3 regions of the Exiguobacterium sp. SH0S2 genome follow, and region 1 is predicted to be linked to each of the others. Evidence: predicted binding sites of a transcription regulator. Region 1 holds the regulator's gene; each other region holds the start of a gene.
The links. The regulator Rex, encoded in region 1, represses fermentation and respiration genes when NADH is low (regulators of the CRP and FNR family bind a similar motif). The targets are predictions, from matches to a motif close to TTGTGAAATATTTCACAA.
Positions count from the first base shown of each region.

Region 2: ric (iron-sulfur cluster repair di-iron protein) is a predicted target of Rex. The motif match lies at 1,980-1,997, and genes of this name have one in related genera.
Region 3: EVJ21_RS11560 (DoxX family membrane protein) is a predicted target of Rex. The motif match lies at 1,938-1,955, and genes of this name have one in related genera.

Region 1 covers NZ_SJVB01000006.1:10,273-13,394, reverse strand. Annotated here, with positions in the region: gene EVJ21_RS13405 (YesK family protein) at 1-202, opposite strand, end outside; gene tatC (twin-arginine translocase subunit TatC) at 478-1,266, opposite strand; gene EVJ21_RS13395 (twin-arginine translocase TatA/TatE family subunit) at 1,270-1,488, opposite strand; gene EVJ21_RS13390 (redox-sensing transcriptional repressor Rex) at 1,488-2,144, opposite strand; gene EVJ21_RS13385 (ABC-F family ATP-binding cassette domain-containing protein) at 2,294-3,122, shown strand, end outside.
Region 2 covers NZ_SJVB01000004.1:162,533-165,654, reverse strand. Annotated here, with positions in the region: gene modB (molybdate ABC transporter permease subunit) at 1-367, opposite strand, end outside; gene modA (molybdate ABC transporter substrate-binding protein) at 364-1,101, opposite strand; gene ric (iron-sulfur cluster repair di-iron protein) at 1,212-1,919, opposite strand; gene aceA (isocitrate lyase) at 2,068-3,122, opposite strand, start outside.
Region 3 covers NZ_SJVB01000004.1:205,780-208,901, forward strand. Annotated here, with positions in the region: gene EVJ21_RS11545 (glycoside hydrolase family 55 protein) at 1-794, opposite strand, end outside; gene EVJ21_RS11550 (cold-shock protein) at 1,060-1,260, shown strand; gene EVJ21_RS11555 (pyridoxamine 5'-phosphate oxidase family protein) at 1,386-1,799, shown strand; gene EVJ21_RS11560 (DoxX family membrane protein) at 1,994-2,497, shown strand; gene EVJ21_RS11565 (DUF3817 domain-containing protein) at 2,580-2,876, shown strand; gene EVJ21_RS11570 (MFS transporter) at 2,902-3,122, opposite strand, start outside.

The DNA.
Region 1 (3,122 bases):
TCAAACTCCAGCCCATCCCGTCCCAGCCCCGGACGAAGACGAGCCCGACCATGAACAGGACATAGCCCATCACCACGAGCGTCAACGGAAAGACGAGTCTCCGCCTGTATAGTAACTTCAAAAAAGATAGCACGACGAGTAAGAGCACCGTCGTCAACATCCCTGTGACGATGAGCGCGTCCCCGTAATATTCCCAAGCCATCGCTTCTCCCCCTGACGTGTGTTTGATTGGTTTCTATCTTAACATGTGACAAGAGTACTTCCTTGTTGCAGAAAAAGCGTTTACGACCAATATCACTTAGAACATGTGGTTTCAGTACGACATTTTGCGACCAAAAAGCACCGTTATGCCAACCGTGGTACTTGCCAACCGACAAGGAAAAACAGTCCGATCAACACGATGGCCAAGCCCCTTTTCAAGACACTTCCAGTTTAATGTACTCGCATAAAAAAACACCACGTCTCATGACGTAGTGTTCATTTCTCATTCATTTGCTTCATCAAATCCATCTGTTCTTTCACCATCGCCTCTTTCTCACGTCGGAGCACACCGCGGTACGTCACACGCGAGATCGATAAGCTGATCTCATATAAGAAGAAGAGCGGCAGCGACACCATGAGGTGCGACGTCAAATCCGGCGGCGTGATGAATGCCGCGATTACGAACAAGGCGAAGTAGGCGTACTTCCGAATTTTTGAGAGGAAGTACGGCGTCACGACACCGATGCGCGTCAAGAACATCGTCACGACCGGAAGTTGGAACAACAGTCCAAACGGGATCGTCAGTTGCAACAGGAACGTGAAATAGTTCGTCGCCCCGATGATTTGCGTCAGACCGAGGTCTTGCCCGAGGTCCGTCGAGATATCGAGGACGAGCGGGAACAACCAATAGTAGGCGAATGCGAGACCGATGAGGAACAAGATAAAGATGACCGGGATATAGGCGAGCGTCCATTTTCGTTCATTCGGATGCAGACCAGGTGCGACGAACGCCCACAGTTGATACAGTAGAAATGGACCCGATGCGACGAGCCCGATGACGAGCGCCAAGTTCAAGTAAATCATGAGCGGGTCCGCGACCCCAAAGGCGTTCAGCTCGAGCCCTCGTTCGACGAGGTCCGCCTGCAGATAGGCGAGCACGTATTTGACACTCGGCAAAGCGATCAGAAAGAAGGCAAAGACGACAAATGCCGACAGCATCAGTCGTCTCCGCAGCTCTGTCAAGTGATCGGACAGTGCCCGTTCTTGATCAGGTTGATGGCTCATGGCTTACTGCTCTTTCTTCTCAATTTCTTTCTTGTCGGTCTCATCGTGCTCTTTCATCATACCGTTCGTGGCATTTTTGAACTCACGGAGCGTCTGCCCCGCTGCCCGGCCGAACTCTGGCAATTTCTTCGGCCCGAAGAGGATGAGCGCGATGATGGCGATGACGAAAATACTGACGCCACCTGGGATACCGACGACGAGTGATGATTGTAGAAATTCCATTATTGATGGACCCCCTCAGCGGATGGATAGTGTTGCATAAAGTAAATGAGCGACTGGAGTTCGATCGACAAGTCGATATGATGGACGCGGACCGTGTCCGGTACAGTCAATCGCGCCGGCGTGAAGTTCAAGATCCCTCGAACGCCATAGCGGACCAAATCATCGGCGACCGGTTGCGCGTAGGCAGACGGGACCGTGAGGATGGCGACATCGATTTTGTTTTGCTTCATAATCTGTTCCATCTCATCGACGTGATGAATCGGGACACCTGACATCGTCGTGCCGACTTTTGTCTCGTCTGCGTCGAACCCGACGACGATATGTGTGTTATTGTTTTTAAGGAAGTTATAGTTGACGAACGCTGTCCCGAGATGACCGACCCCGACCAAGGCGACGTTCGTGATCTCGTCTTGATTCAGCGTCTTACGGAAAAATTCTAACAGATACTGTACGTTATAGCCATATCCCTTTTTACCGAGCGCACCGAAGTATGAGAAGTCACGGCGAATCGTTGCCGAATCGACCTTGACCGCCTCGCTCAGTTCAGCAGAAGAGACACGCTGTTTCCCTGACGAATGTAGGCTTTGGATAAACCGATAGTATAGTGGCAACCGTTTGGCTGTCGCTTGCGGAATCTTTGGTTCGTTTTGACTCAACGGAAAGAGCCTCCTTTTTACGACGCGTTTCAAACGAATCTGATTTCATACACCTTGATTGTAAACGAATTCACATAAGCACTCAATGAATATACCTGAAAAGGGGAAGAAATAAAGTATACTAAACAGAGAGAAAGGGGTTTTTTCACTTGATCCTACTGCAAGTCAACAACTTATCCAAATCGTTCGGCGTCGAGCCGATTTTAGAGAATGTCAAACTAGAAATCCAAGAAGGCGAACGCGTCGCCCTCGTCGGCCGCAACGGCGCCGGCAAGTCGACGCTGTTAAAAGTCATCGCCGGCGAGTACAACTATGACTCGGGCGACATCATGAAGCCAAAAGACGTGACGATCGGCTATCTCGCCCAAGACTCAGGATTAGAATCGAACGAGACGATGTGGAACGAGATGCTCACCGTCTTCACCGACTTGATCGAACAAGAGAAGACGCTCCGCCAGATGGAGCAAGACATGGGCTCGGAGCGGATCTTGAACGACCCGGCCGCCTACGAGCGTCTGCTTGCGGCGTATGACGAGGAGCAACACACGTTCAAAGACCGCGGCGGCTATCAGTATGAAGCGACAATCCGCTCGATCTTGCACGGGATGCGGTTTTACCCGGACGACTTCGAACGTCGGATCGATACGCTCTCAGGGGGACAGCGGACACGTCTTGCCTTAGCGAAGATGCTCCTGCAAAGCCCGGACCTGCTCATCTTGGATGAGCCGACGAACCATTTGGACATCGAGACGCTCAGCTGGCTCGAGAAATATTTGAGCGGCTATAAAGGTGCCGTCCTCATCGTCTCCCATGACCGTTACTTCCTCGACCGCGTCGTCTCGGTCGTCTACGAGCTGTCACGCAACCGCAGCCGCCGCTTCGTCGGGAACTATACGAAATTCCTCGAGCAGAAGGCCGCGCTTTACGAGCAAGAGAAGAAACAGTTCGAGTCGCAACAAGAAGAGATCGCCAAGATGC
Region 2 (3,122 bases), on a different contig from region 1:
CCGTTCCACCGAGCACGCGACCGGCCTCGTACCATTCCGCATCCAACTGTTTTAACCCGAGCCGAATCGTCTGGTAGACGAGCGGGAAAGCCGCCAAGGCAGAGGCGATGATGTTCGCTTGTTTCGTGAACAAGATGGTAACCGGCAACAGTCCCCCGATCCCGTTGTTGCCAAGAACGATCAACGCGTATAAACCAATCACGGTCGGCGGCAAGATGAGCGGCAATAAAAATAGCGTCTCGAGCAACCATTTCCCTTTAAACTGGCGATGATGCATGAGATAGGCGGCCCAGAACGCGAGGACGAAGGCAAGCATCGTCGCGATAAACCCGACTTCGAAAGTAAGTTGCAGTGGGGACTGCGTCATTTAGAAAACCCCTTTGCTAAAAAAATCGCTTGAATATCGTCATCGAATAAACGCTCATATACGTCACGCACATATGGACCATGCGTCAAACGGACAGCCGGATAGGAGATGATGCCGGTCGCTTCAAGCGAGACGGCTTGAATCGCTGCGACACCTTCTGTCAGCTCTGTTTTATACACGAATCCCCCATTCGCATCCCCTTGCTCGACGAGCGTAAGCACTTGTCTCACGTTTTGGGCAAAGATAATCCGAGATTTCACCTGTCCCCATACTTCCGCTTCATCCAACGCCGTTTTCGCATAACGGCCTGCCGGAACGTTCACCGGGTCTCCAATGACGATTCGGGCGCACAACTCCAATTCCTGCCACTCACTCGTGCAACTTTTTCCCTTTGGGGTCACAAACCACAACTCGTTTTTCAAGAACGCATCCCGGTCTAACACGGGCACCTGCAACTTGTCGACATCCTCCTCACTAGCGGCTAAAAAGATGTCAGCCGGAGACCCGTGATTGATTTGGGATCGTAAGGCGCCACTCCCGTTCGTGACGACGCGGATGTCGACGTCGCCGAGTTCGGCTTCAAGTTGTCGTTCCACATGCTCTAGGACTGGTCCTAAACTCGCCGCCGCTAAAATCGTCACGGTCTCGTCATGGGCGCCAGAAGGACTTGACCAGATTTGACTCAATAACAGGACGACCGCTACCCCGACGATGACTCCACTCACCCGCTTCATGATTGATCACTCCTTTGCTTCTCCTTTATCGTAGCGATTGACTCGCGTTCCTTCTGTATCAAATGTCACAAAAATACACCTCCACGTGATGGAGGTGTAAATTGTATCTGTCAGACAAGCGTACGTGCACGCGGGAACAAAACATTGTTCTCAAGGTGAATGTGTTCGAACGTATCTGATTCTAGTGCCTCTAGACGTTGGTAGACGAGTCGATACGTCCCACACGCACCTTCAGGCGGCGTATAGTCGTTCGTAATGTGACGAAGTTCTTTCAAAATGTCACCGGCCGCTGCATGTTCCGACTCGAGCGCTTCTAAAATGGTCATAATCTCACGTTCCGTCTCAGCCGTCGGTGCCGACTCATGTCGAAGCAACATCGGGAAGTCTTCCATCTCTTCTTTGACGATATGCTGTTCAAGCTCCACTTTCAATTGATTGAACAACTGATGGATGCGTCCAAGGTGTGGATGGTTTTGTCCATGCACGCGGAATACTTTCGTCACATATGGTGTGAGCTGTGGCAATTCATCCGTCAAAAATTGGTGATGCTTATAAATAATATGCTCAATCAATTCCGAAGACGAAGCTGCATCCCAATCGATGCTCGTTTCGTTCATCTCCTGTTTGCGTCGATAGAGCGCGTTGACTTCTTCTAAAATATCTTCCGTCGATCGTTTCGACTTGTCTGTCGCTTCAGCGAGCGGTCGATTGCCTCCGCAACAAAAATCGATTCGATTCCGTTTAAAAATGTCTGCTGCTTGCGGGCATTGCTTGACGATTTCAGATACGTGCGTGTCGCTCGTGAATGTTTGTGTCATCTGTCATAACCTCCATGTTCGTTTTGACATGTTCAGCGTAGCAAGCGTTCAACTTTAAAAATGTGAAATACGTCACATTTAAGCAACTAAAATCGCCTCGTTCCATATTTAGACACACAAAAAAAGCCCCTTTTTCAAGGGGCGTTCGTCAATGTGATGGCGTTTCAAACTGTTCCGCCTCGGTCGATCCAGCGAGCGCGGTCGTCGACGACTGTCCGCTCGAGATGACGAGTGAGACTTCATCGAAGTAGCCGGTGCCGACTTCACGCTGATGGCGCGTCGCCGTGTAGCCGTGTTGTTCGGCCGCAAATTCGGCTTGTTGTAACTCAGAATATGCTGCCATCCCACGATCTTTATAGCCGCGGGCGAGCTCGAACATGCCGAAGTTGAGCGAATGGAACCCGGCGAGTGTGACGAATTGGAACTTGTAGCCCATCGCCCCAATCTCTTGTTGGAACGTCGCGATCTCGTCGTCAGACAGCTTCTTCTTCCAGTTGAACGAAGGCGAACAGTTGTAGGCGAGCATTTTTCCAGGATACTTCGCATGGATTGCGTCCGCGAACTGGCGTGCTTCTTGCAAGTCCGGTTCCGATGTCTCGCACCAGACGAGATCGGCGTAAGGAGCATAGGCGAGACCGCGGGCGATCGCCTGCTCGATGCCGGCCTCGGTCCGGTAGAAGCCTTCCGGCGTCCGGTCGCCGACGATGAACGGATGGTCAATCGGGTCGATGTCACTTGTGATCAAGTTGGCCGCATGCGCGTCCGTCCGGGCGACGATAATCGTCGATACGCCCATGACGTCTGCTGCTAGGCGCGCCGCGATCAAGTTTTTCACAGCCGTTTGCGTCGGGAGCAATACTTTACCGCCGAGGTGACCACACTTTTTCTCCGAAGACAGCTGGTCTTCTAAGTGGACACCGGCCGCACCAGACTCGATCATCGCTTTCGTCAGCTCGAAGACGTTGAGCACACCGCCGAACCCAGCTTCCATATCGGCGACGATCGGCGCGAACCAGTGCGTATCCCCTTTCCCTTCCGCCGTTTGAATCTGATCGGCCCGTTGCAGCGCCTGATTGATTCGCTTGACGACGCTCGGTACCGAGTTGGCCGGGTACAGGCTTTGGTCCGGATACATATGCCCTGATAAGTTCGCATCAGCGGCGACTTGCCAGCCGCTTAAGTAGATGGCCTCAAGCCCCGCCT
Region 3 (3,122 bases), on a different contig from region 1:
GTCGCCTCGCAGCGGTCGAGCCAGATGTAGCGGCTGCCTTTTTTGGCACGCAACCCGTCCCCGAGGTAATGGTAGTGAGGGGCGGTGATATCGAACGCGTGCAGCCCGGCACCTTTGGCGGTGACGTGATGGACCCAGGCGAATTTGACGTGGGCGAATGTCAACGCGCTCGAAGCCGTGTCTCCACTCGACGTCCGATCGACGTCGCCAAGGCGCTCGACGTTCCAGTCGAGCGTCAGATGGGCGACCTCGATGTGATGGTTCCCATAAAACGGTGTCGCATTTCGCAGCAGCCGGCGATGCTTCGGTGTGCCGTCGGCCAAGCGTAATACCGTGTCCTGCTGTCCCGCACCTTCGAGCACGCAGTTCGAGGGGATCCGGACGCCACGGACGATATAGACACCGGCCGGCACGTGGACGTGGCGGTTCGACCGAAGCGCGAGCCGGAATGCGAGCGTGCAGTCCGTCTTGCCGTCCCCGACGGCCCCGTAATCGGTCACGTCGACGTGATGGCGTGTCGTCTGCAGTAAATTCAAATGTTCCGCGTCGAGACGACGCATCCAGACGGGCCGGACGAGATCGTCGACGACCTCGAGCGGGAGTGCACTCGTCACCGGTGTGATTCGTTCCGTCATCGGCAAGTGGGAGCGGTACGACTTCGATTGGTCAGGATAATGGTCGTGTCGCGTCGCTTGATGCCAAGCGAGCGTCTCCGTCAATAGCTCATCTGTCGACCAGGCCGCGTGACGGGCGATGGTGGCAGCGATATGCGTGCGGTCAATTTGATTCATCATATGAGTCGTCCTCCTAACGTTCACTACATGTGATGTACCCGTTTTGAAATTATTTTTAGCAAACCGAAGTATTTAGTAGACAGAAGCATTTATCCATGGTATATTACATATGTGCTTAATTAAGAATAGCTGGAAACATAATTCACAATCGCTTGGGATTATTTTTCATGAAAGATAATCCAACAAGTTTTGTGCTTTTTTTTGGTCAGTTTTTTCTAGTAAGGCACTACTAGAACGCACAGCGTTTATTTCAGGAGGGTTCATTATGAACACAGGTAAAGTAAAATGGTTTAACTCAGAAAAAGGTTACGGCTTCATCGAAATGGAAGGCGGAGACGACGTATTCGTACACTTCTCAGCAATCCAAGGCGACGGCTTCAAGACACTTGAAGAAGGCCAAGCAGTAACTTTCGAAATCACTGACGGAGCTCGTGGCCCACAAGCTTCTAACGTTGAAAAAATCTAATCTTCCTTTCTAAGGAATTTTATAACCTGCTCGCTTCGGCGAGCAGGTTTTTTCGTGTCTTCGTGTTTAATCAAGTGCCGCAAGGGAATGATTATACGAGTGACTATGATAAGGGGGCTTTAAAAATGGATGCTAAAACAACGGCACAACAAATTCTAGATGCAAGCAACGTCGGAACGATGGCCACGGTATATAAAGGGAAGCCGCACAGCCGATACATGACGTTTTTCCATGACGGTCTGACACTCTATACGGCAACCTCGAAAGATACGGATAAAGTCGATGAGTTGAAGAACAATCCATATACGCACGTCTTGATCGGCTACGACGGGGACGGGGTCGGCGACACGTATCTAGAGATTTTAGGAGAGACGTCGGTGTCTGATGACGAGTCGATGAAAGAAAAAGTGTGGAACGAAAAACTTGAGGGCTGGTTCGACGGCCCGGATGATCCAAAACTCGTCATTTTAAAAATCTCACCGCAATCGATGCGTGTGATGAATAAAAAAGGCCAACCGCCACAACAAGTTGATCTTTAAATCAGTGGAAGCAATGTCTCGAGCAGACGTTGCTTTTTTTGGTGCAATTTCCAAAAAGTGACTGACCTGTGACACACATATGACCGAAACGTGAACTATTGTCTCAAGCTATGTGAAAACATGAACATGGGTGATATATTGTGAATGTAATCACATATAAGCCATCATTCAACCATTCAAAAGGAGGAATTATCATGTTCACAAAGTTTTGGCAAAACCACAACATCGCAACCGGCATCTTGACGGTGTTACGGATCTGGCTCGGCTATCAATGGCTCACAGCCGGATGGGGTAAAATCACGGGCGGCTTCGGATCAGGCGGTTACCTTCAAAACGCAGCTTCACTCGCGACGGGAGATCACCCGGCGGTCGCCGGATGGTGGGCAACATTCCTTGAAAACTTCGCAATCCCAAACGCAGCACTTTTCGATATCTTAATTCCGTATGGTGAGTTCTTGGTCGGTCTCGGTCTCTTGCTTGGTGCCCTCACACGCAGCGCGGCTTTCTTCGGACTCGTCATGAACATGGCGTTCTTATTGTCAGGGACGGTCAGCACGAACCCGACGATGTTGATCGTATCGGTCTTGATTCTCGTCGCGGGCTACAACGCAGGCAAAATCGGCGTCGATGGTTTGTTCCTCCGCCGCTTCGTCGAAACGAAAATTGCGCATCGTTCACCAAATCGTCAAATAGCCTAACGACTTTCTAACGTTCTCCTGTGACAAACTTCACCTCTATCGGCTACGATGAACGTAGCATCGATTAAAAAGGAGAACGGATATGAACGCAACTCGATTCAAATGGCTCGGTTATACAGAGGGGATGTCATTCCTGCTCTTATTGTTGATCGCAATGCCGCTTAAGTATTTGGCTGGCATGCCGCTAGCCGTCAGCATCGTCGGTGCGGCCCATGGTTTCCTGTTCGTCGCTTACGTGGCGGCAGCGGTTTACATGGCGTGGCGCTTCAACTGGGGCTTCAAAGTGTTAGTCCTCGCGGTCATGGCTTCGGTCATCCCGTTCGGACCGTTCTTGTTAGAGAAACGAGTCCTTCCATCAACAGAGAAGACATCGAACTGAAAAACGTTCGATGTCTTTTTTTCGTTCATTGATGTGTCGGCGCGCTTTCGACTTCAGCCAGTACCGTCGCTTTTTCAGCCGCGATATCGTGACGGATGCGATGCATCGCGAACAGCGTGATCGAAAGCAGGCATACCATGCAAATCGCATAAAGTGACGTGACCGACATCCATTCGCTCAATAACCCGAACGACACGAAACCGAGCGGGGTGATCCCCATCGCGAGCGATTCGAGGACGCCCATGA